DNA from 3 places in the Cellulomonas sp. EB106-03-03-XG116 genome. Region 2 is predicted to be linked to each of the others. Evidence: riboswitches for the same ligand, from Rfam matches in the RefSeq annotation. Region 2 holds a riboswitch; each other region holds the start of a gene.
What was found. Region 2 has a riboswitch for S-adenosylmethionine ahead of AC3WUG_RS16115 (aminotransferase class V-fold PLP-dependent enzyme). Riboswitches for the same ligand answer to the same signal wherever they lie in the genome.
Positions count from the first base shown of each region.

Region 1 (6,747 bases), on a different contig from region 2:
GGAACACCCAGGAGTACGCCCAGGACACCGACTGCAGCAGCGGGGACCGGGACAGCCGCATGAGGGCCAGCACGGTGCCGAGGCCGAAGCCGATCACCGCGGCGACGGCGGTCAGGCGCACGGTGGCCCACACGCCCTCCAGCACGGACGGCCAGGTCAGGTACTGCGCGACGACGTCCCACTCCCACTGCGGGTTGGTGAGCAGCGAGCTGAGCACCATCGCGAGCAGGACCGCCACGCCGGCGGTGGCGACCCAGCGGCCGGGGTGCCGCGCGGGCAGCACGGGCAGGTCGGCGAGGACCTCGGGGCGGTCGACGTCGGGGGCGGCGGCCGGCCCGGGCCCGGCGGCCGCGGGGGCCGCGGTCGCGGCGCTCACCGGGCGAGCCACTTCTCGAACGCGTGCGGGACGAGGTCGCCCGGGTACGCGGCCGGCTCGAACAGCGGGGTGTAGCCGGCCGCGAGGTACAGGCCGACCGCCTCCGGCTGCTTCGGCCCGGTGGTCAGGTAGACCCGCGGGTAGCCGGCCGCGGCGGCGCGCGCCTCCAGCTCGGCGAGCACGACCCGGGCCAGCCCGCGGCGGCGGTGCGCCTCGTGCGTCCAGATCCGCTTGAGCTCGGCCGTGGCCACGGCCGGCGCGCCCTCGGCGTCGCGGGCGCGCGGGTCGGCGAGCCGGGCGACGTCTCCGTGCTCGGGCTCCCGCCGGCGGCGGAACGCGCCGCCGGCGACCGGCTCGCCGTCCTCCAGCACGAGCACCAGGGCGCCGTGCGGCGGGGCGAACTCCTCCACCCCGTAGTGCTCCAGCTCGTCGCGGAGCTCGGCCGGCGTGAGCAGGCCGGTGTACCGGGTGCTGTACTCGTGCGCCAGGCCGTCCAGCAGCGGCCCGACCAGCGGGTCGTGCAGCCGGGCGTCGCGCACGGCGAGCCGCGCGGGGTCGAGCGGCGCCGGGTGCGTCGGCAACGCCCGCAGAGGGGTCGTGGTCATCGGGTCACCTCTCGATGGGGTGGTCAGCGGGCGGCGCGGCGGGTGCCGTCAGGTCAGGGCGAACGGCGCGGCGGACCAGGGGCCCTCCGCCGGGACGGGCCGGGCCGCCGACGGCCGGCCGCGCTCCCCCGGCTCGCCCCGGCCCGCGGGCTCGTCGCCGTCGCCGGGCCGGAGTCGGAAGGCGCCCGCCTGCTGGAGCGCGGGCACCGTCCGGTCGACGAGCGCCGCGAGGTCCGCCTCCACGGAGGTCGGGCGCACGACGAACCCGTCGACCGCGCCGTCCCGCACCGCGTCGGCGAGCACGGCCGCCAGGTCGGCACCGGTGCCGGCGACGACCGCGCCGGCGACGCCGAGGTCCGGCCGGTCGACGGAGCGGACGAGGTCCAGCCGCGCCAGGGCGGCGTCCCGGTCGTCGGCGAGGGCCACGTCGACGTCGAGCAGCACGCGCACGGCGTCGGCGGGCCGTCCCGCGGCCACCGCCGCCGCGCGCACCCGGGCCCGCGCCGCGGCGGCGGCCTCGAGGTCGGGCGACGCGAGGCGGGCCACGTCGGCGTACGCGCCGGCCAGCGCCTCGGCGGCCGGTCCGGCGACCGGGACCACCACGAGCGGGCGGTCCGCCGCGGCCGCGTCGGTCGCGTGGGCCGCGCGGGCGGCGGCCCGGCCCCGGACGGCGAACCGGATCCCGTCGTGGTCGACGCGGAACCGGCCGTCCCCGCCGCGGCGCACCGCGCCGGGCTCCCCCGCGTCCCAGGCGGCGAGGACGGCGTCGAGGGCGGCGGCGGCGCGGTCGGCCCACGCCCGCTCGGCCGCGGGGTCGGCGGGGGCGACCGGGGCGCTGCCGTCGGTGGCGGCGGCGGCGCGGGCGTCGCCGGGCGCGCCCGGGCCGGACAGCTGCCAGCCCGCGGGGCCGCCGGCCGCGCCCTGCACGCCGCGGACGGCGCCCGCGAGGTGGCCCGGCTCGACCTGGTCCTGCGGGACGCCCGCCACCAGCGCGGCGGCGCGCACCAGCGGGGCGACCCGCGCCGCGGCCACGGCGGCGTCCAGCCGGCCCGGCACCCGACGCCGCCCGGGGTGCAGCAGCAGGGCGTCGCCGAGCACCACGAGGTCGAGCAGGCCGCGGTCGGCGCGGTGCACCAGGCGGGCGAGCCGCTCGCCGTCGAACGCGCGGGCGGCGACCGCGCCGAGCGCACCGTGCGCGCCGGGCCGGGCGCCCGCGGCGGTCAGGTCGACGCCGAGCAGCGCCCGGCGGCCGGCGCGAGGGGACGAGAAGGGCATGACGGCTCCGTTCGGGGGCGGGTGGTGCGGCGGTCGCGGGCGCGCCGGGGCGCGCCGCGGCGACGCGCGGGCGAGGGATCGACGAGCGGGCGGGCGGCCCCGGCTCACCGAGGGAGGACCCCCGCGCCGAGATCGGGCCGTGGGGGTCCTCCCTCGGCCCGCGCGTCCTCTCCCGGCGCGGGTCGGCGCGGGTCGACGCGGGTGGCGCGGGTCCGCCGGGTCGGCGCGGGCCGGCTCGGCGGTGCGGCCGGCGTCCCGGGGCGTGGCCGGGTGGGGCTCAGGCGCCGCGGTGGGCCGGGGTCACGCGCCCCGGGCGGGGCGCGGGACCGGCGGGCGCCCGGTCAGCGGCGACAGCGACAGCGCCCGCCGTCGGTGGCGGCGGTGGTCGGCAGGGCGGGTGCCGAGGGCGCCCACGGCGCCTGCACGGTCCGGCTCATGCGTTCTCCTCGTGTGCCCCCGCCCGGTCGGGCGGGTCCGCGTGTTGTCCGTCGCCGGCGGCGGCGGACCTGGTCCTCACCCGGGGCACCCACCCGCGCGGGGGGTTGCCGTCCGACCAGCCGGGGCTTCGCGTCGGAGCTCATGACCACCCGGTGCGTCCCGGGACCCGCCGTGCGGCGCGCCCCGGTCCGAACCGGTGCCGGGGAACCTACGAACCAGGCGGGAGGGCGTCAACGCCCGGACCGTCGCGTCTCGCATGGCGGAGCGATGTCACAGGACCAAGGTCCCAGGCGTTCGCACGGTCCCGGATCGTGAGAACTCCCCCGCGGCCCGGCCCGCGCGGCGCGGACCGGTGCTAGACCTCCGCACCGAGGTCACGAGTCCCAGCGCCAAGCCCCGGCTGGCTGGGCAGCAACCCCACGTCACGGCGGGGTGCTCCGGGAGATGACCTGGCCGTCGGCCGGCACCCGCCGCTCCGCCGCACGGCAACCGTGATCGACACCCCTGCGAGGCCACCATGTCGTCCCCGTCCGTCGTCGCCGTCTCCGGGAACCCGCGCGCCGGGTCCCGCACCCTGGCCGCCGCGCGCGCCGCCGCCGAGCGCCTGGCCGCGCTCCCGTCCGGCGAGCCGGCCGCCGCCGGGACCGTCGAGGTCGTCGACCTCGCGACCCTCGCCGGCGAGCTGCTCGCCCCGGCGCACCCCGCCGCCGACGCCGCCCTCGCGCGGGTGGCGGCCGCCGACGTCGCGGTGATCGCCACGCCGGTCTACAAGGCGTCGTACACCGGTCTGCTCAAGGCGTTCCTCGACCTGTACGGCCCGGACGGCCTCGCCGGCGTCGTCGCCGTGCCGCTCGTGGTGTCGGGCAGCCCCGCGCACGCGCTCGCCGGCGAGGTGCACCTGCGGCCGGTGCTCGTCGAGCTGGGCGCGGTCGTCCCGGCGCGGTCGCTGACCCTCACCGAGGCCCAGCTCGCCGACCTCGACCCCGCGCTGGACGCGTGGCTGGCCGGGGCCGCCGCGCCGCTGCGCCGGGCGCTCGGGCTGACGGACGCGCTCGCGGGGGCGGCCCGGTGACCGCCGAGCGCACCGACCTGGGCCCGCTCGAGCGGCTGCTGGCCGAGCAGGACGAGCCCCAGCTGGACCCGCAGCAGTTCAAGCAGGTGTTCCGCCGGCACCCCGCCGGGGTCGCCGTGGTCGCGCTGCGGCACGCCGGCCGGCCGGTCGGGTTCACCGCGACCTCGGTCATCTCGGTGTCCGCGGCCCCGCCGCTGCTGGCGTTCTCGCTCGCCTCGACGTCGTCCTCCTGGCCCGCCGTCTCCGCGGCGCCCACGCTGGCGGTGAGCTTCCTGGCCGACCACCAGGACGACGTGTCCGCGCGGTTCGCCACCAGCGGCCTCGACCGGTTCGCCGCCGGGGGCTGGACCCCGCTCCCGACCGGCGAGCCCGTGATCGACGGCGCGGTGTCCTGGGTGCGCGCCCGCGTCGTGCAACGCACCCCGGTCGGCGACTCGTACCTCGTGTCGCTGCGGGCGCTGTCCGCGGGCGGCCCGGCCGACGCGGAGCCCGGCGACGGCGCCTCGCCGCTCGTCTACCACGACCGCACCTACCACCGGATCGGCGCGCACACCGCGCTGTGACGCCGCCCAGGCGCCCGCCGCGTCCGCCGCGCCGCCCGATCCCCGCCGCTCCCCGACCCCCGGAGACCACCGTGACCGTCCCCCCGCTCCTCACCGGCCTCGACGTCGACGGCGCCGGCGCGCACCCGGCCGCCGCCGCGCTGTCCGGCCTCGCGCCCGCCGACCTCGTGTCCGGCGCCCGCCTGGCCCGCGCCGTCCGGCACGCCGAGCACGCCGGCCTGACCTTCGCCACCTTCGCCGACGCCGCCCTGCCCGCCGCCCCGGGCGCGCCCGCGTCGGCCCGGCTCGACGCCGTCACCCGCGCGGCGTTCGTCGCCCGGACGACCACCGCGCTCGGCCTCGTGCCCGAGGTGCCGACCACCTACCCCGAGCCGTTCCACGTCGCGACGCAGCTCGCCTCCCTCGACCTCGCCGCGGCCGGCCGCGCCGGCTGGCTGGCCGCGGTGACCCCCGGCGACGCCGCGCCCGCGGCCTACGGGCGCGCGCCGGTCGCCGACCTCGGCCGCGAGGCCCGGGACGTGGTGCAGGTCGTCCGCGACCTGTGGGACTCCTGGGAGGACGACGCGGTGATCCGCGACGTCGCCACCGGCCGGTACGTCGACCGGGACCGGATCCACCGGGTGGACTTCGCCGGGGAGTCGTTCTCCGTCGTCGGCCCGCTGATCACGCCGCGGCCGCCGCAGGGGCAGCCGGTCGTGCTGGCGCGGGCCGGGGACGTCGCCGGCCCTGGCCGGGACGGCGAGCGCCTGGTGGACGTCGTGCTCGTCGGCGGGTCCGGCGCGGCGGAGGCCCGGGCCGCGGCGCGCGCGGTCGTCGACGGCGACCCCGGCGCGAGGGCGGTGGTCGAGGTGCAGGTCGTCCTCGACGCGGAGGGGCGCACGGGCACCGACCGCCTCGCCGAGCTCGACGCCGGCGCCGCCGGGCCGTGGGCCGCGGGCGCCGCGCTGCGGCACGCCGGCACGCCGGCCGGGCTGGTGGCGCTGCTCGCCGAGCTCGCCGACGACCCCGCCGTCGCCGGCGTCCGGCTGCTCGCCGCGTCCCTCGACGCGGACCTGCCGGTGCTCGCCCGGGACGTGCTGCCCGCGCTGCGCGCCGACCGCCGGACCGCCGCCCCGCGCGGCGGGGCCACCCTGCGCGACCACCTGGGCCTCGCGCGGCCCGAGAACCGCTTCGCGGGCGCGGCCCGCGCGACCGCCTGAGGAGCCCGCCGTGACCACCACCGACCGCACCCCCGACCGCACCGCCGACGCCGACGCCGCGCACCCTATCACCCGCCCCGACGCCGAGGTGCACCTCGGCGTCTTCTTCCAGGGCGTCAACCACACGACGATCTGGTCCGACCTCGAGTCCGGGTCGCAGACCGACTTCGCGTCCTTCGAGCGGGTCGCCCGCACCGCGGAGCGCGGGCTGTTCGACGCGTTCTTCCTCGGGGAGGGCCTCCGGCTCCGGGAGAGCCGCGGCCGGCTGCACGACCTCGACGTCGTGGGCCGCCCGGACGCGATCACGCAGCTCGCCGCGCTGGCGGCCGTGACGGAGCGGATCGGCCTGGTCGCCACCCAGAACACCACGTACAACGACCCGGTCGACCTGGCCCGGCGGCTCGCGAGCCTGGACGTGCTGTCCGGCGGTCGCGCCGCCTGGAACGTCGTGACCACCGACAACGCGTGGACCGGCGAGAACTTCCGCCGCGGCGGCTACCTCGACCACGCCCGCCGCTACGACCGCGCGGAGCAGGTCCTCGCGACGGCCCGGCGGATCTGGGACGCGTGGCCGGAAGGCCCCGGCGGGCGGGTCGCGCGCGTCGAGGAGCACGGGGACCTGGTGGACGTGACGATCGACCCGACCACGCCGCGCAGCCCGCAGGGGCACCCGGTGATCTTCCAGGCCGGCGACTCGCCGCAGGGCCGGGACTTCGCCGCGCGGTCGGCGGACGTGATCTTCTCCCGGCACGGGTCGGTGCTCGCCGTCGCGCTCGAGTTCGCGGCGGACATCCGGGCCCGCGCCGTCGCGGCGGGCCGGCCGGAGGACGACGTGAAGATCTTCCCGGGCACGGCGATCGTCGTCGGCGACACCCCCGCGGAGGCCGAGGAGAAGGCGCGCTGGGTCGCCCGGCAGCAGGTCACGCCGGCGACGGCGCTGCACGTCGTGGGCACCATCTGGGCCGAGGACCTGAGCGGGTACGACCCGGACGGCCCGCTGCCGGCGCACGACCCGGTCGTCGCCGAGCTCGGCGCGGAGGGCGGCTCGTCGACCACCGGCGCCCGCACGCACGAGGTGGCGGCGCGGTGGCGGGCCCTGGCCGAGGCCGAGGGCCTGTCGATCCGCGACCTCGTGATCCGCGTGTCCGGAGAGCGCGGCTTCGTCGGCACGCCGGCCGCGGTCGCCGACCGGCTGGTGCGGTTCGTCCGCACCGGCGCC
Region 1 is NZ_JBYTEP010000010.1:58,330-65,076, forward strand. Features, by position in the region: gene AC3WUG_RS06605 (amino acid ABC transporter permease) at 1-376, opposite strand, end outside; gene AC3WUG_RS06610 (GNAT family N-acetyltransferase) at 373-981, opposite strand; gene AC3WUG_RS06615 (LLM class flavin-dependent oxidoreductase) at 1,030-2,256, opposite strand; SAM riboswitch class IV at 2,728-2,841, opposite strand; SAM riboswitch class IV at 3,067-3,170, shown strand; gene AC3WUG_RS06620 (NADPH-dependent FMN reductase) at 3,212-3,766, shown strand; gene AC3WUG_RS06625 (flavin reductase family protein) at 3,763-4,329, shown strand; gene AC3WUG_RS06630 (LLM class oxidoreductase) at 4,401-5,528, shown strand; gene AC3WUG_RS06635 (NtaA/DmoA family FMN-dependent monooxygenase) at 5,539-6,747, shown strand, end outside.
Region 1: linked by a shared signal. The riboswitch ahead of AC3WUG_RS06620 (NADPH-dependent FMN reductase) and the one ahead of AC3WUG_RS16115 (aminotransferase class V-fold PLP-dependent enzyme) in region 2 are both predicted to bind S-adenosylmethionine.

Region 2 (6,747 bases):
CACGTGGCCGTCGACGTAGTCGGTGCGCACGCCCCACTTCGCGAGGATCTCGTCGAAGATCACCACCGACGACCCGAACAGCGCGCGCGCCGCGACGACCCGCGAGCCCGACCGGACGAGCGCGGCGAGCGCGGTGAACACCGCGGACATGCCGGACGCCGTGGCGTAGCAGGCCTCCGCGCCCTCGAGCAGCCGGAGCCGCTCCTCGAACGTCGACACCGTGGGGTTGCCGTAGCGGGAGTACAGGAACCGGTCGGCCTCGCCGGCGAACGCCGCCTCGGCGTCGGCGGCTCGGGAGTAGACGTAGCCCTGCGTGAGGAACAGCGCCTCGGACGTCTCCTGGAACGGCGTGCGGACGTGGCCGCCGCGCACGGCGAGCGTGTCGGGGCGCAGGGACTCCCGGGGGAGCCGCTCGTCGTGCCAGTCCGCCGGGCCGGGAGCGGCGCTCACGCCTCCCGCCACGGCAGGCCGGCCGCGCGCCAGCCCTGGTGGCCCCGGCGGCCGTCGGGTCCGACGTCGCCCTCGAAGCCGGTGAGCACGTTGTACGCCGGGCCGAGGCCCGCGGCGGTCGCGGTGACCGCGGCGGCGACGGAGCGCACGCCCGACCGGCACAGGAACACCACGGGGCGCGGGTCGTCGGCGGTCACGCCGGCGACGGCCAGGCCGTCGAGGAACGCGGGGTTCGGGCAGCCGAACGCGTCGACCCACTCGACGAACGCCGTGCGGCCCTCGCCGGCGTCGGCGGTGTCCGGGACGCCGATGGTCTGCCACTCGCCCTCGGTGCGGACGTCCACCAGGACGGCGCGCTCGTCGGACAGCAGCAGGTCCCAGGCCTCCTGCGGGGTGAGGTCACCCGCGTACGGCGCGGTCACAGCGGGCGCACCGGGGTGCTCGGGGCCGCGGCGGCCGGGAGGACGACGGCCTGCGCGACGATCACGCGCTCCCCGTCGAAGGTGGCGGCGGGCCCGCCGTGCAGCTCGTAGCCCTCGGCCAGGGCGGCGCTGACCCGCTCGCAGAACGAGCGGTCGTCGGGCCCCGTCAGCAGGCGGTAGCGCAGGCGGTCGTCGGTGTCGGTCATGCCTCTCCTCCATCGGATCTGGCGGAAGCACCCTCGGCCGGCCCCGGTGGGGGTCCGCGGGTTGCTGCGGCGTCGACGAGCCAGATCTCTCGGCCGCTCTGGATGGTGCGGCGATGCTACGCCATCGCCCGGACCAGGATGGCCGCCCGACCGCGGCCGGGTGAACCCGTGTCGCACCGTGGACCACGGTTGACACCTCCGCGCGGACCGCCCCATCCTCGGACGAGGTCATGAGCGCCAGCGCGAAGCCCCGGCTCGCTGGCCGGCAACCCTCCCACCGCGGCGGGGTGCCCCGGGTGACGACCTGGCCGTCCACCGACCGGTGGCGGCAAGCGCGGGGTCGCCCGGTCGGCGACCGGGCCCCCACCGATCCGCTCGGGGGTACTCCCATGTCCGTCACCGCCACCACCTCGTGTGCCGAGACCGCCCTGCTGCCCGTCGTCGGCGGGGACACGCGCGTCCCGCTGGTCGACGGCCGGTCCGTGCCGTACGCGAACCTCGACTACGCCGCGTCCGCGCCGGCGCTCGAGTCCGTCGCCGCCCGCGTCGTCGAGGTGCTGCCGCTGTACGCCTCGGTGCACCGCGGCGCGGGGTACCTGTCCCAGGTGTCGACGGCGCTGTACGAGGCGTCCCGGGCGACCGTGGCCCGGTTCGTGGGTGCGCGCCCCGACGACGTCGCCGTGATCACCCGGAACACCACCGACGCGCTCAACCTGCTCGCCGGCTGCGTCCCCGACGGCGGCCGGGTGCTCGTCCTGGACGTCGAGCACCACGCCAACCTGCTGCCGTGGGTGCGCTCGGTCCGGGGCTCCGGCCGCACGGCGACGATCCTGCCCTCGGCGCCGACCGTCGCAGAGACGCTGACCGCGCTGCGCGACGAGCTCGCACGCCAGCCGTACGCGCTGGTCACGCTCACCGGGGCCTCGAACGTCACCGGCGAGGCGCTGCCGATCGCCTCGGTGGTCGCCCTCGCGCAGGAGGCCGGCGCGCGGGTGGCCGTCGACGGCGCGCAGCTCGTGCCGCACCGGGCGTTCTCGCTCGCGGCCAGCGGCGTCGACTACGTGGCGTTCTCCGGGCACAAGACCTACGCCCCGTTCGGGGCGGGCGCCCTGGTCGGCCGGCGCGACTGGCTCGACGCCGGCACGCCCTACCTCGCCGGCGGCGGCGCGGTCCGCGACGTGCGCACCGACCGGACGCTCTGGCAGCCGGCGCCCGCCCGGCACGAGGGCGGGTCGCCGAACGTGCTCGGCGCGGTCGCGCTGGCCGAGGCGTGCGACGCCCTGTCCGCGCTGCCCGCCAATGCCCTGGTCGAGCACGAGCAGGCGCTGCGCGAGCGGCTCGTCGACGGTCTGGCGGCGATCCCCTCGGCCCGCGTGCTGCGGCTGTGGTCGGACTCGACCGACCCCGTCGGGGTGGTCGCGTTCACGCTCGGCGACCACGACTCCGGCCTCGTGGCGGCGTACCTGTCCGCGGAGCACGGCATCGGCGTGCGGGACGGCCGGTTCTGCGCCCACCCGCTGCTGGCCCGGGTCGGCGTGACGGGCGGCGCCATCCGCGCGTCCGTCGGGGTCGGGACGACCACCGAGACGGTCGACCGGCTGCTCGCCGGGCTGCGCGCGTACGTCACCGCCGGGCCTGCCGCGGAGTACGAGGTCGTCGACGGCTGCTGGACGGTCGCCGACGACACCCGGCCCCGGCCGGCGGTGACCGGCATCGACGCGATCGCGGCGACCGCCGCGGCGGCCTGCGGGCCGGCCGTCGAGGACTGAGACCACGGCGCCGGGCGGCCCGCGCAGGGGGCGGGTCGCCCGGCGCCGTGGGGCGTCGTCAGCGGACGACGACCCCGAGGTGCGCGGCCAGCGCGCCCGCCAGGTCCAGCAGCTGCGACTGGCTGATCGTCGCGCCCTTCAGCCCCGCGGTGCCGTCGATGCCCGCGAGGTCCGCGCCGCGCAGGTCGACGTCCTTCAGCTGCGCCCGGGTGAGGTCCAGCCGCCCGACCCGGCAGTCCTCCAGCCGGACCCGCGCCGCCCGCACCCCGGCCAGGTCGAGGTCGCCGATGGTGCAGCCGACGAGGCGGACGTCCTGCAGCCGGGCGTCCCGCAGGTTGAGGTAGTCGATCTTGCCGCCCTCGACCGTCACCCGGTCCCAGGAGCCGCCGAACGCCTCGAGCGCGCCGAGCCGGCACCCCTCGAGCGTGACGTCGCGCCACGTGCCCGAGCGCGCGCGGAGCATCCCCGCGCGGCACTCGGCGAGCGTGGTGTCCACGAGGTGCGCGTGGTCGAGCTCCGCCCCGTCCAGGTCGCACGCCCGCAGCAGGCACTCGATGAACCGCGCGCTCTCCGCGTCGGCCCCTGCGAGGTCGAGGCCGTCGAGCAGGAGGCGGTCGTAGTCGCCCTCGGGCTCGACGGGGCCGGGGTACGGGTCGAGGAGGTCGGTGCGCGGGGCGGGCATGGGTCCAGCCTCGCACCCCGGAACCCGGGCTGTGGACGACGGTCGATCGGGGTCCCGGGCCCTCTAGCGTGGTCGGCATGGCGGCGGGAGCGGCGGTGACGAACGCGGCGCCGGCGCTCGGCACGGCCGAGTGGCTGGCGGAGTTCCTGCTGTCCCCGGGGCCGGCGGCGCTGGCGGCGGTGCTCGCCGCGGTGGTCGGGTTCGCGGCGACGCGGGCGCGGATCCGGGCGGACCGGGTGGCGGCGGAGGAGGCGCGCCGCGGGGCGGAGCGGGCGGCAGCGGTCGCCCGACGCGGGCAGGTCGTCGACCGGGACCTGGTGCAGTGGTGGTCGGTCTACCGCTGGCTGGTGGAGCGGGAGCGCGACCTCGGCGGGTCGCCGGGGGCTGACGTGCTGGTGGCGCTCGGCGACGCCGCGGATGACGCTGTCCGCTCGGCGCTCGTGTCGGTAGCGTTGGACAGGGGCCGGGACGAACGAGGAGTGCAGCCATGACTTCTGGCCCCGAGGAGCCGCCCGTCATCTCGCGCGGTGGATGGCCGCCGGAGACGCAGCCGATGGTGGACGAGTACATCGCCCGGCTGTCCCCGGGCGGGGACCTGTGGCAGCGGGCCCGCGACCGGCAGCGCGAGGAGTACGAGAGCCTGGACGAGGAGATCCGCCGGGCCACCGAGGAGCAGGAGTACTGGCGGGCCGAGTACAAGCGCCTCATGCGCGGCGGTCCGGTCCGGCGGATGCTCCGCGCCCTGTTCACCTAGGCACCCCGCTCCCGCCGGACCGCGCCGGCCTCACCCCCGCGCCCGCACCTCCGCCGTCAGGTGCGGCCGCCGCCGCTTCGCGTCCCACGCCGTCACCGACCACGCCCCGTCCCCGGCCGCGGCGACCCGCACCACCGGCGTCGACGGCAGCAGCACCGGCGACGCGAACTCGACGTCCCAGTCGTACGCCTCCCCGCGGCGGGCGCCGACGTCGGCGAGCGCCCGCGCGGCGGTCAGCATCCCGTGCGCGATGGCCCGCGGGAACCCGAGCGCCCGCGCGGTCAGCGGGTGCAGGTGGATCGGGTTGGCGTCGCCCGACACGGCGGCGTACCGGCGGCCCGCACCGGCGTCGAACGCCCACCGGCCGGTGGGGACCGGGGCGACGAACTCCGGGCGGGCGCCGTCCTCCGGCTCCTGCCCGGGCACCCGCACGCCCGGTGCCAGGTAGGTCGACACCCCCCGCCAGGCCGGCGGCTCGTCGGCGGGCGCGCCCGCGCGGCGCACCTCGGCGACCAGCTCGACCTGCGCCCCCTTCCGGTGCGGCCGCAGGTCCTCCGCCCACGAGCGGATGTCGAGCGCGTCCCCGACGTGCAGCGGCGCGCGCTGCTCGACCCGGTTCGCCAGGTGCACGATGCCGAGCGGCGGCATCGGGAAGTCGGGCCGGACGATCAGCGCGATGCCGACCGGGAACGCGAGCACGTGCACGAAGCCCGCCGGCAGCACGTCCGACGCCGGCTCGCCGACCAGGTGCTGGTAGGCGGTGAGCCGCGCGGGGTCGGGGACGACGCCGCCGAGCCGGTGCTCCACGGGCGGCAGAGCCGGGGCGGCGGTGGGCCCCTCGCCGTCCGGGAGCCCCGGGAGCCCGGGCAGCCCCGAGAGTCCCGGCACCCCGCCCAGCGCCCGCCGCACGGGTCCGCCGACGGCCGCGCGCCCCGAGGCCAGCCCGGCGCGCGCGTACAGGCCGCCGAGCCCGGGCGACTCCGCGAGCGTCAGCACCCGCCGCCCGGCGGCCCCGGCGGCCCCACCGGACCTGCCGGACCCGGCGGCCCCCGCCGCCCCTCCCGGCCCGTCCGGCTCCGCGTCCCGCGCCCGCGCCTCGACCGCCGTCACCGCCCCACCATGCTCTGCCCGCACACCCGCAGCACCTGCCCGACGACCCCGCCCGCCTGCGGCGAGGCGAGGAACGCCACGGCCTCCGCCACGTCCACGGGCAGCCCGCCCTGCTGGAGCGACGAGAGCCGGCGCGCGACCTGCCGGGTGAGCGCCGGCATCCGCGCGGTCATCTCGGTCTCGATGAACCCCGGGGCGACCGCGTTGGCGGTGCCGCCGAACGCGGCGAGCAGCGGCGCGGTGGCCTGCACCATGCCGATGACCCCGCCCTTGGACGCGGCGTAGTTGCTCTGCCCGCGGTTGCCCGCGATCCCGGAGGTCGACGCGAGCGACACGATGCGCGGCGCGTCGGCGAAGTCGCCCGAGGTCAGCAGGGCCTCGTTGATCCGGAGCTGCGCGGCGATGTTCACCGCGATCACGGACTCCCACCGGTCCGGCGTCATGTTGGCGAGCAGCTTGTCCCGCGTGATGCCGGCGTTGTGCACCATGACGTCGACCCGCCCGTGCCGCCCGAGCGCGTGCTCGAGGATCCGGGCGCCCGCGTCGTCGGCGGTGACGTCGAGCTGCAGCGCCGTGCCGCGGACCCGGTTGGCGACGGCGGCCAGGGCCTCGCCCGCGGCCGGGACGTCCACGGCCACGACGGTCGCCCCGTCCCGGGCGAGCGTGGTCGCGATGGCCTCGCCGATGCCGCGCGCCGCGCCGGTCACGACGGCGACCCGGCCCTCCAGCGGCTGCTCCCAGTCGGCGGGCAGCGCGCCGGCCGCGGAGTCGACGGGGAGCAGCTGGCCGTCCACGTACGCGGACCGGGCGGACAGCAGGAACCGGAGCGCGCCGAGGACGGCGGGCGCGGTGACCGGCACGTCGTCGGCCAGGACCACGCCGTTGCCGGTCGCCCCGGCGCGGAGCTCCTTCGCGATCGACCGCAGCGCGCCGTCGACGCCCTGCCGCGCGGCGGCGAGCGCGGGGGCCTGGTCGGGGGTGGCGCCCCGGGACACCGTGACGACCCGGCCGCCGGGGGCCAGCGTCTTCAGCACCGGTGCCAGCGCCAGCATCGGCTCCGCCAGGTCCCGCGGGTGGGCGACCTCGGTCAGTGCGAGGACGACCGCCGCGAACCGGGTGCCCTCGCCGGCGTGCCGGCGGACGTCCAGGTCCCAGCCCTTGTGCTCCGGCGAGGTGCCGGACAGGAACTGCGCGAGCGTGTCGGCGTCGCCGCCCTCGCCGAGGACGAGCACCGGGCCGTCGACCAGCGGCGCGCCCGCGCGGTACCGGCGCAGCCGCGCCGGGCGGGGGAGGCCGAGCTGCTTCGCGACCTTCGCGGTGAACCCGCTGTTCACCAGGTCCAGGTAGGTGTCGG
Region 2 is NZ_JBYTEP010000052.1:4,518-11,264, reverse strand. Features, by position in the region: gene AC3WUG_RS16130 (O-succinylhomoserine sulfhydrylase) at 1-450, opposite strand, end outside; gene AC3WUG_RS16125 (rhodanese-like domain-containing protein) at 447-872, opposite strand; partial or broken gene AC3WUG_RS16120 (DUF1737 domain-containing protein) at 896-1,078, opposite strand; SAM riboswitch class I at 1,085-1,187, opposite strand; SAM riboswitch class IV at 1,305-1,419, shown strand; gene AC3WUG_RS16115 (aminotransferase class V-fold PLP-dependent enzyme) at 1,468-2,847, shown strand; gene AC3WUG_RS16110 (pentapeptide repeat-containing protein) at 2,906-3,529, opposite strand; gene AC3WUG_RS16105 (hypothetical protein) at 3,607-4,020, shown strand; gene AC3WUG_RS16100 (hypothetical protein) at 4,017-4,283, shown strand; gene AC3WUG_RS16095 (MaoC family dehydratase) at 4,314-5,393, opposite strand; gene AC3WUG_RS16090 (3-oxoacyl-ACP reductase) at 5,390-6,747, opposite strand, start outside.

Region 3 (6,747 bases), on a different contig from region 2:
ACCGCCGTGACGCTTCGAGGAGGTGACGGGCTGTGGCTACGCGATTCGACCCGTTCCAGGAGATGGACCGGCTGATGAACCAGGTCCTCGGCCAGCAGCGCGCGTCGGCGACCATGCCGATGGACCTGTTCCGCTCGGGCGACCACTACGTCCTGAACGTCGACCTGCCGGGGGCCGACCCCGGCTCGATCGACGTGAACGTCGACGACCGCACCCTCACGATCCGCGCGCAGCGCACCGCGCGCACGGAGGACGGGGTGCAGTGGCTCGCCAAGGAGCGCCCGGTCGGGACCTACGCGCGGCAGCTCACCGTCGGGCGCGGGCTCGACCTGGACGCCATCACCGCGTCGTACGCGGACGGCGTGCTGTCGCTGACCATCCCGGTGGCCGAGGAGGCCAGGCCGCGCCGCATCGAGGTCAGCACCGGTGGGACGCCGGCGACCATCGAGGCGGGCGCCGACGCCGCTCCGCAGGAGCGTGCGAGCGCCTGACCGGCGACGCGGCCGCACGACGACCGCCCCGGCCCCCGCGCGGGGGACCGGGGCGGTCGTGCGTCCGGAGCGCCGGAGCGCCGGCGCGTCAGGCCGTCGGCACCGCCAGCGACGCGCGCACCGTGCGGGTGGCGGCCAGCACGTGCTGGAGCGACGGGGTCACCTCGGCGTACCGGCGGGTCTTGAGGCCGCAGTCGGGGTTCACCCAGAGCTGCGCCGGGTCGACGACCCGGACGGCCTCGCTCAGCAGCTCGGTCACCTCGGCCTCGCTCGGCACGCGTGGCGAGTGGATGTCGTACACGCCCGGGCCGATCCCGCGGGGGTAGCCCTCGGAGGCGATGTCGCCCAGGATCTCCATCTTCGACCGCGCGGCCTCGATCGAGGTCACGTCGGCGTCCAGGCCGTCGATCGCCCCGAAGATCTCGCCGAACTCCGAGTAGCAGAGGTGGGTGTGGATCTGGGTGTCGGGGCGCACGCCCGAGGTCGCGAGCCGGAACGAGCGCACCGACCAGTCGAGGTAGGCGTCGTGGTCCGCGGCGCGCAGCGGGAGCAGCTCGCGCAGCGCGGGCTCGTCGACCTGGACGATCGCGGTCCCGGCGGCCTCCAGGTCGGCGATCTCGTCCCGCAGGGCGAGCGCCACCTGGTTCGCGGTGTCGGCCAGCGGCTGGTCGTCGCGGACGAACGACCACGCCAGGATCGTCACCGGGCCGGTCAGCATGCCCTTCACCGGCTTGGCGGTGAGCGACTGCGTGTAGGTCGTCCACGGCACCGTGATCGGCGCCGGCCGGGACACGTCGCCCCACAGGATCGACGGGCGGGTGCAGCGCGAGCCGTACGACTGGACCCAGCCGTTGGCGGTCACCGCGAACCCGTCCAGGTTCTCGGCGAAGTACTGCACCATGTCGTTGCGCTCTGGCTCGCCGTGCACGAGCACGTCGAGGCCGATCTCCTCCTGCAGCTCGACGACCCGGCGGATCTCCGCCTTCATCTCGTCCTCGTACTGCGCGGCGGTGAGCTCGCCCCGGCCGAACGCGGCGCGGGCCACGCGGATCTCCGGCGTCTGCGGGAACGAGCCGATCGTCGTGGTCGGCAGCGCGGGGAGCTGCAGCCGCTCGGCCTGCGCGACCCGGCGGTCCTCGAAGTCGCCCCGGTGGAACGCGTCGGCGGGCAGGCCGGTGAGGCGCTCGCGGACCTCGGGCCGCACGACGCCCGGGGCCTGAGCGCGCGAGCGGCGCGCGTCGGCCGCGGCGAGCAGCTCGGCGTGCACGGCCTCGCGGCCCTCGGTCAGGCCGGTCGCCAGCGTGACCACCTCGGCGACCTTCTGGTCGGCGAACGCGAGCCAGGAGCGCAGCGTCGGGTCGAGCTGCGGCTCGTCCTCGACGTCGTGCGGGACGTGGAACAGCGACGTCGACGTGCCGACGGCCACCTGCCGCGCGCCCAGGCCCTCGAGCGACTCGAGCGAGCCGAGCGCCGCGTCGAGGTCCGCGCGCCAGATGTTGTGGCCGTCGACCACCCCGCCGACCAGCACCTTCGACGCCAGCCCCTCGACGGGGGCCACCGGGAGCGAGCCGCGGACCAGGTCGAGCGCCAGGCCCTCGACGTCCGTGGCCGCCAGCACCGGCAGCGCGTCCTGGAGGTCGCCGTACGGGGCGGCGACCAGGATCGCCGGGCGCTCCGCCGCGGGCAGCTCGGTCGCCAGGGCGCGGTACGCCTCGGCCGCGGCTGCGAGCAGCCGGTCGGCCGGGACGCCGGTCGAGTCGGAGACCAGGGCGGGCTCGTCGAGCTGCACCCAGGTGGCGCCGGCGCGGGCGAGGTCGCGGAGCAGCGCGGCGTACACCGGCAGCACGTCGGCGAGCCGGTCGATCGGCAGGAAGTCCTCCGGCGAGCCCTCCGCGGCCTTGGCCAGCGCGAGGAACGTCACGGGGCCGACCAGCACCGGGCGGGTCAGCACGCCGTCCGCCAGGCCTTCGGCGAGCTCCCGCACCGGGCGGTCGCTCGCGTACCGGAACGGCGTCGCCGGGCCGATCTCCGGGACGAGGTAGTGGTAGTTCGAGTCGAACCACTTGGTCATCTCGAGCGGCAGGTCGTCGCCGCGGCCGCGGGCCACGGTCGAGTAACCGGCCAGGTCGAGCCCGCCGTCGGCGGCGAGCAGGTCCGCGAACCGCTCGGGCACGGCGCCGAGCACCGCGGCCGCGTCGAGCACGTGGTCGTAGAACGAGAAGGCGCTGGGGATCGCGGGCAGCCGGGTGTCCAGGCCGAGCTCCGCCAGGCGGGTGCGGGTGCGGCGGCGCAGGTCGGCGGCGGTGGCCTCGACCTCCTCGGCGCTCGCGCGGCCGGCCCAGAACGCCTCCAGGGCCTTCTTCAGCTCGCGGCGCGGGCCGATCCGGGGGTAGCCCAGGACGGTGCCGGCGGGGAAGGGGTGGGTCAGGTCGGTCATCTCTCGCCTCAGCTGGTGGGAACGGGGGTCGGGGTGGTCGTGGGGGCGGCCGCGGCGGCCGCCGGTTCGGGGGCGACGGCCGGTGCGACCCGCAGGTGCGCGCGCGGGGCGTCGCCGCCCAGGCCCGCGCCGTCCAGCAGGTCGAGCGCGGGGCCGTGGGCGTTGAACGTGTAGAGGTGCACGCCGGGCGCGCCGCCGTCGAGGACGGCGTTCACCAGGTCGACGCCCAGCCGCGTGCCCAGGCGGTGCCGCGCGGCGACCTCCGCCGGGTCGTCGGCGTCGAAGGCGTCGAGCCGGGCGAGCAGGGCCTCCGGGACGGGCACGCCGGTCAGCTGCGCCACGCGGCGCAGCCGGGCGGGGTCGGTGGTGGGGATGACGCCCGGGAGGATCGGGATCGTGACGCCCGCGTCCCGCGCCAGGGCCACGAGCTCGAGGTACGACCCGGCGTCGTAGAACACCTGGGTGATCGCGAAGTCCGCGCCGGCCCGCTGCTTGGCGAGCAGCGCCGCGACGTCCTGCTCCCGCGTGCTGCCGGCGCCGGCGTTGCCGCGGGGGAACGCCGCCACGGCGACGGACAGCGGCCGGGTGGCGGCGCGGACCGCCTGCGCGGGGCTGCTCGCGCACCGCCGCCGCTCGACGTCGCGCAGCAGCTCCACGAGGGCGCTCGCCGTCGGCAGGCCCTCGGGGTGCGGCTCCCAGGACCGGTCGGCCGGCGGGTCGCCGCGCAGCGCCAGGAACGACCGCACGCCCTCGTCGAGGAACTCCTCGATCGTCGCGGCGAGGTCCTCCCGCGAGCTGGCCACGCAGGTCAGGTGCGCGATCGGCGTCAGCGACGTCTCGCGCAGCAGCCGGCGGACGAGCTGCCGGGTCGTGGTCCGGGTGCTGCCCGAGGCGCCGTACGTGACCGAGACGAAGTCGGGGCGGGCCGCGGCGAGCTGCTGGACCGTGGACCACAGCCGGGGCGCGGCGTCCGGGTTCCGCGGCGGGAACAGCTCGAACGACACGGTCGGGCGGTCGACGGCCCCGAGGCCGTCCGGCACGGCGGTGCCCGCCAGGTGCGCAGGGACGTCGTGACTGCTCATCGTCAGCTCCATCGAACCTGGCGGAAGCACCCGCACCCTCGGTGAGGAGGGGGGTTGCTGCGACGTCGACGAGCCAGGTCTCTCGGTCGCTCTGGATGGGTGCCGCCACACTAGGCCCGGCGGCGGCCGCCGTCCACTGCCCCTGACGTGTCATCTTCTCGTGACCCGGTTCACACCCCGGGTGGGGCCGCGCGCGGGCGGTGGCCGGGAGGGGTCCGGGGTGGCGGACGGGTGCGCCCGGGCGGCGGGCGGGTGCGGCGGCGCCGTGCGAGGCTGCGTGGGGTGACCGACCTGCGCACCGTCCCGCTGCCCGCCCGCCGGATCCACGCCCGGGACCTGGTCCCGCCGGACGCCCCCGAGGCCGTGGTCCTCGGCGAGGCCCGCGCGCGGCTGGGGGAGCGGCCCGTGCACGACGCGCGGGACGGCTCCGTCGTGTGGGTGGACATCGACGCGTGCAGCGTGCACCGCTGGGCCGGCGGCGACCACGCGCGGGACGCCGTGGTCAGCGTGCCGTCGCCGGTGTCGCTGGCCTGGCCGGCCGCCGCGGGCGGGCTGCTGCTCGCGACCGCGGACGGCCTCGGCGTGCACGACGGCACCACGCTCGGCCCGCTCACCCGGCCGGCGGACATGCCCCGGGACTACCGGTTCAACGACGGCGGTGTCGACGGCGACGGGCGCCTGTGGGTCGCGACGATGCCGCGTGACGGCTCGCCGGGCGACGGGACGGTGTACCGGGTGGTCGCCACGGACGAGGGCCTCGAGGTCGCCGCGGTGCTCACCGGGGTGGGGGTCGGCAACGGCCTGCAGTGGAGCCCCGACGGCGCGACGCTCTACGTCACGGACACCAGCACGGCGACCGTGTACCGGCTGCCGTACGACACGGCGTCCGGCACCGCCGGCGCCCCCGAGCCGTTCCTGTCCTTCGACGCGGACGGACCGCAGCCGGACGGCACGACGGTCGACGGGGAGGGCTGCCTGTGGGTCGCGCTGTACGGCGGCGGCGCGGTGCTGCGGTTCGCGCCGGACGGGACCCCGCTCGGGGCGATCCGGGTCCCGACGGAGCGGGTGACCTGCCTGGGGTTCGGGGCGCCGGGGTCGGGGCGGGCGTACGTGACGACCGCGCACGCCGACGGGGACCCGCTCGCGGGGGCGGTGCTCGGCGCGGAGGTGGCGGTGGACGGGCTGCGGGTGCGGGCGTTCGGGGAGGGGTGAGCGGCCCTCGGCCTCACTCTGCGAGGTCGGCGCGTCGTTCCAGGGTGAGCCGGGCGCCGAGCGCGGCGGCGAGCCGGACGAGCGTGTCCCGCGTCGGGTTGCCGAGCCCGCGCTCGATCCGGCTGATGTCGGCCTGCTGCACCGAGGCGCGCGCGGCGAGCGCGGCCTGGCTCAGCCCGTGGGTCCGTCGCAGGTGCGCGATCTCCGCCCCGAGCAGCTCCTCGGCCGCGAGCTGCGCGCGGAGCCCCGCCGCGAGGTCCGCGGCGACGTCGCGGACGTCCTCGTCCCAGTGGGACCGCGCCTCGTCGGCGATCCTGCGGTAGGGGGTGGTCGCCACGGTGCTCCTCCGATCGGTGTCCTCTGATCATGTGCCGTGGCACATCGCGCGTCAACCCGTCCGACGCCACGTCGCCAGATGGCGTCGCGCGCGGTCGATCTCGCGGCGCTGGCGGCGCTCGGACGTGTCCCGGCCCTTGTCGTACGCGTGCAGCAGCAGCACGACCCGCGCGCCGTGGAACGTCACGAACAGGCGGAGGAGCACGGTGCGGTGCCCCGCGGTCTCCGGCACGTCCGCGCGTGCTGCCGGTCCGGCCCGGCGCGATCGCACCGCGCGCAGGGACTGGCGGACGCGGATCTCGAACAGCCCCTCGCCCAGAGCGCGACACCACGGCGTGCCGAGAAGGTCGATGCCGTACGGCTCGACCACCTCCGTCAGCACCGCGTCGACGACGGCCTGGACGTACGGATCCGCCCGCCGGAACCACCGCTCGAACGGTGCGGTGCCCGTCCGGTCGTCCCTCCAGACCTCGACCTGCCACCGCCCGCCCTCTCCGGTTGGTGCCGGCCCGTGCTCGCGGTGGCCCACGACCTCACCCCCCGGCGCGCGCCAGGACGACGGGGCAGTCGGCCAGGTGGTCGTCGACGATCCCGCACGCCTGCATCGCCGCGTACGCCGTCGTGGGCCCGACGAACCGGAACCCCTGCCGCTTGAGCTCCTTCGCGAGCGCGGCCGACTCCGGGGTCGTCGCCGGGACCTCGGCGAACGTCCGCGGCCGGGGCCGGGTGCCGGGGGCGGACGCGGCGGACCAGAACAGCTCGTCCAGGCTCAGCCCGCGGCCGTGCAGGTCGAGCAGGGCGCGGGCGTTGGCGACGGCCGCCGTGATCTTGGCGCGGTTCCGGATGATCCTGGTGTCCGCCATCAGCCGCTCGACGTCGTGCTCGTCGAACCCCGCCACGACGGCCGGGTCGAACTCCGCGAACGCCGCGCGGAAGCCCTCGCGGCGGCGGAGGATCGTGATCCACGCGAGGCCCGACTGGAACGCCTCGAGCGTCATGCGCTCGAACAGCTCCCGCTCGCCGTGCACGGGGACGCCCCACTCCTCGTCGTGGTAGCGCTCGTAGAGCGGGTCGCCGTCGCCGAAGCAGCGGCGGCCGGCGAGGGCGGGGAGGGTGTCCGGGGCGTCGCTGCTCGTCATGCCGCCACTCTGCCGCACCGGTGCGACACCCGGTCGCCGCCCTCCACAGG
Region 3 is NZ_JBYTEP010000006.1:42,454-49,200, reverse strand. Features, by position in the region: gene AC3WUG_RS04330 (Hsp20/alpha crystallin family protein) at 33-491, shown strand; gene metE (5-methyltetrahydropteroyltriglutamate--homocysteine S-methyltransferase) at 580-2,928, opposite strand; gene AC3WUG_RS04320 (methylenetetrahydrofolate reductase) at 2,937-4,010, opposite strand; SAM riboswitch class I at 4,004-4,112, opposite strand; gene AC3WUG_RS04315 (SMP-30/gluconolactonase/LRE family protein) at 4,293-5,222, shown strand; gene AC3WUG_RS04310 (helix-turn-helix domain-containing protein) at 5,236-5,559, opposite strand; gene AC3WUG_RS04305 (hypothetical protein) at 5,611-6,087, opposite strand; gene AC3WUG_RS04300 (DNA-3-methyladenine glycosylase I) at 6,092-6,697, opposite strand.
Region 3: linked by a shared signal. The riboswitch ahead of AC3WUG_RS04320 (methylenetetrahydrofolate reductase) and the one ahead of AC3WUG_RS16115 (aminotransferase class V-fold PLP-dependent enzyme) in region 2 are both predicted to bind S-adenosylmethionine.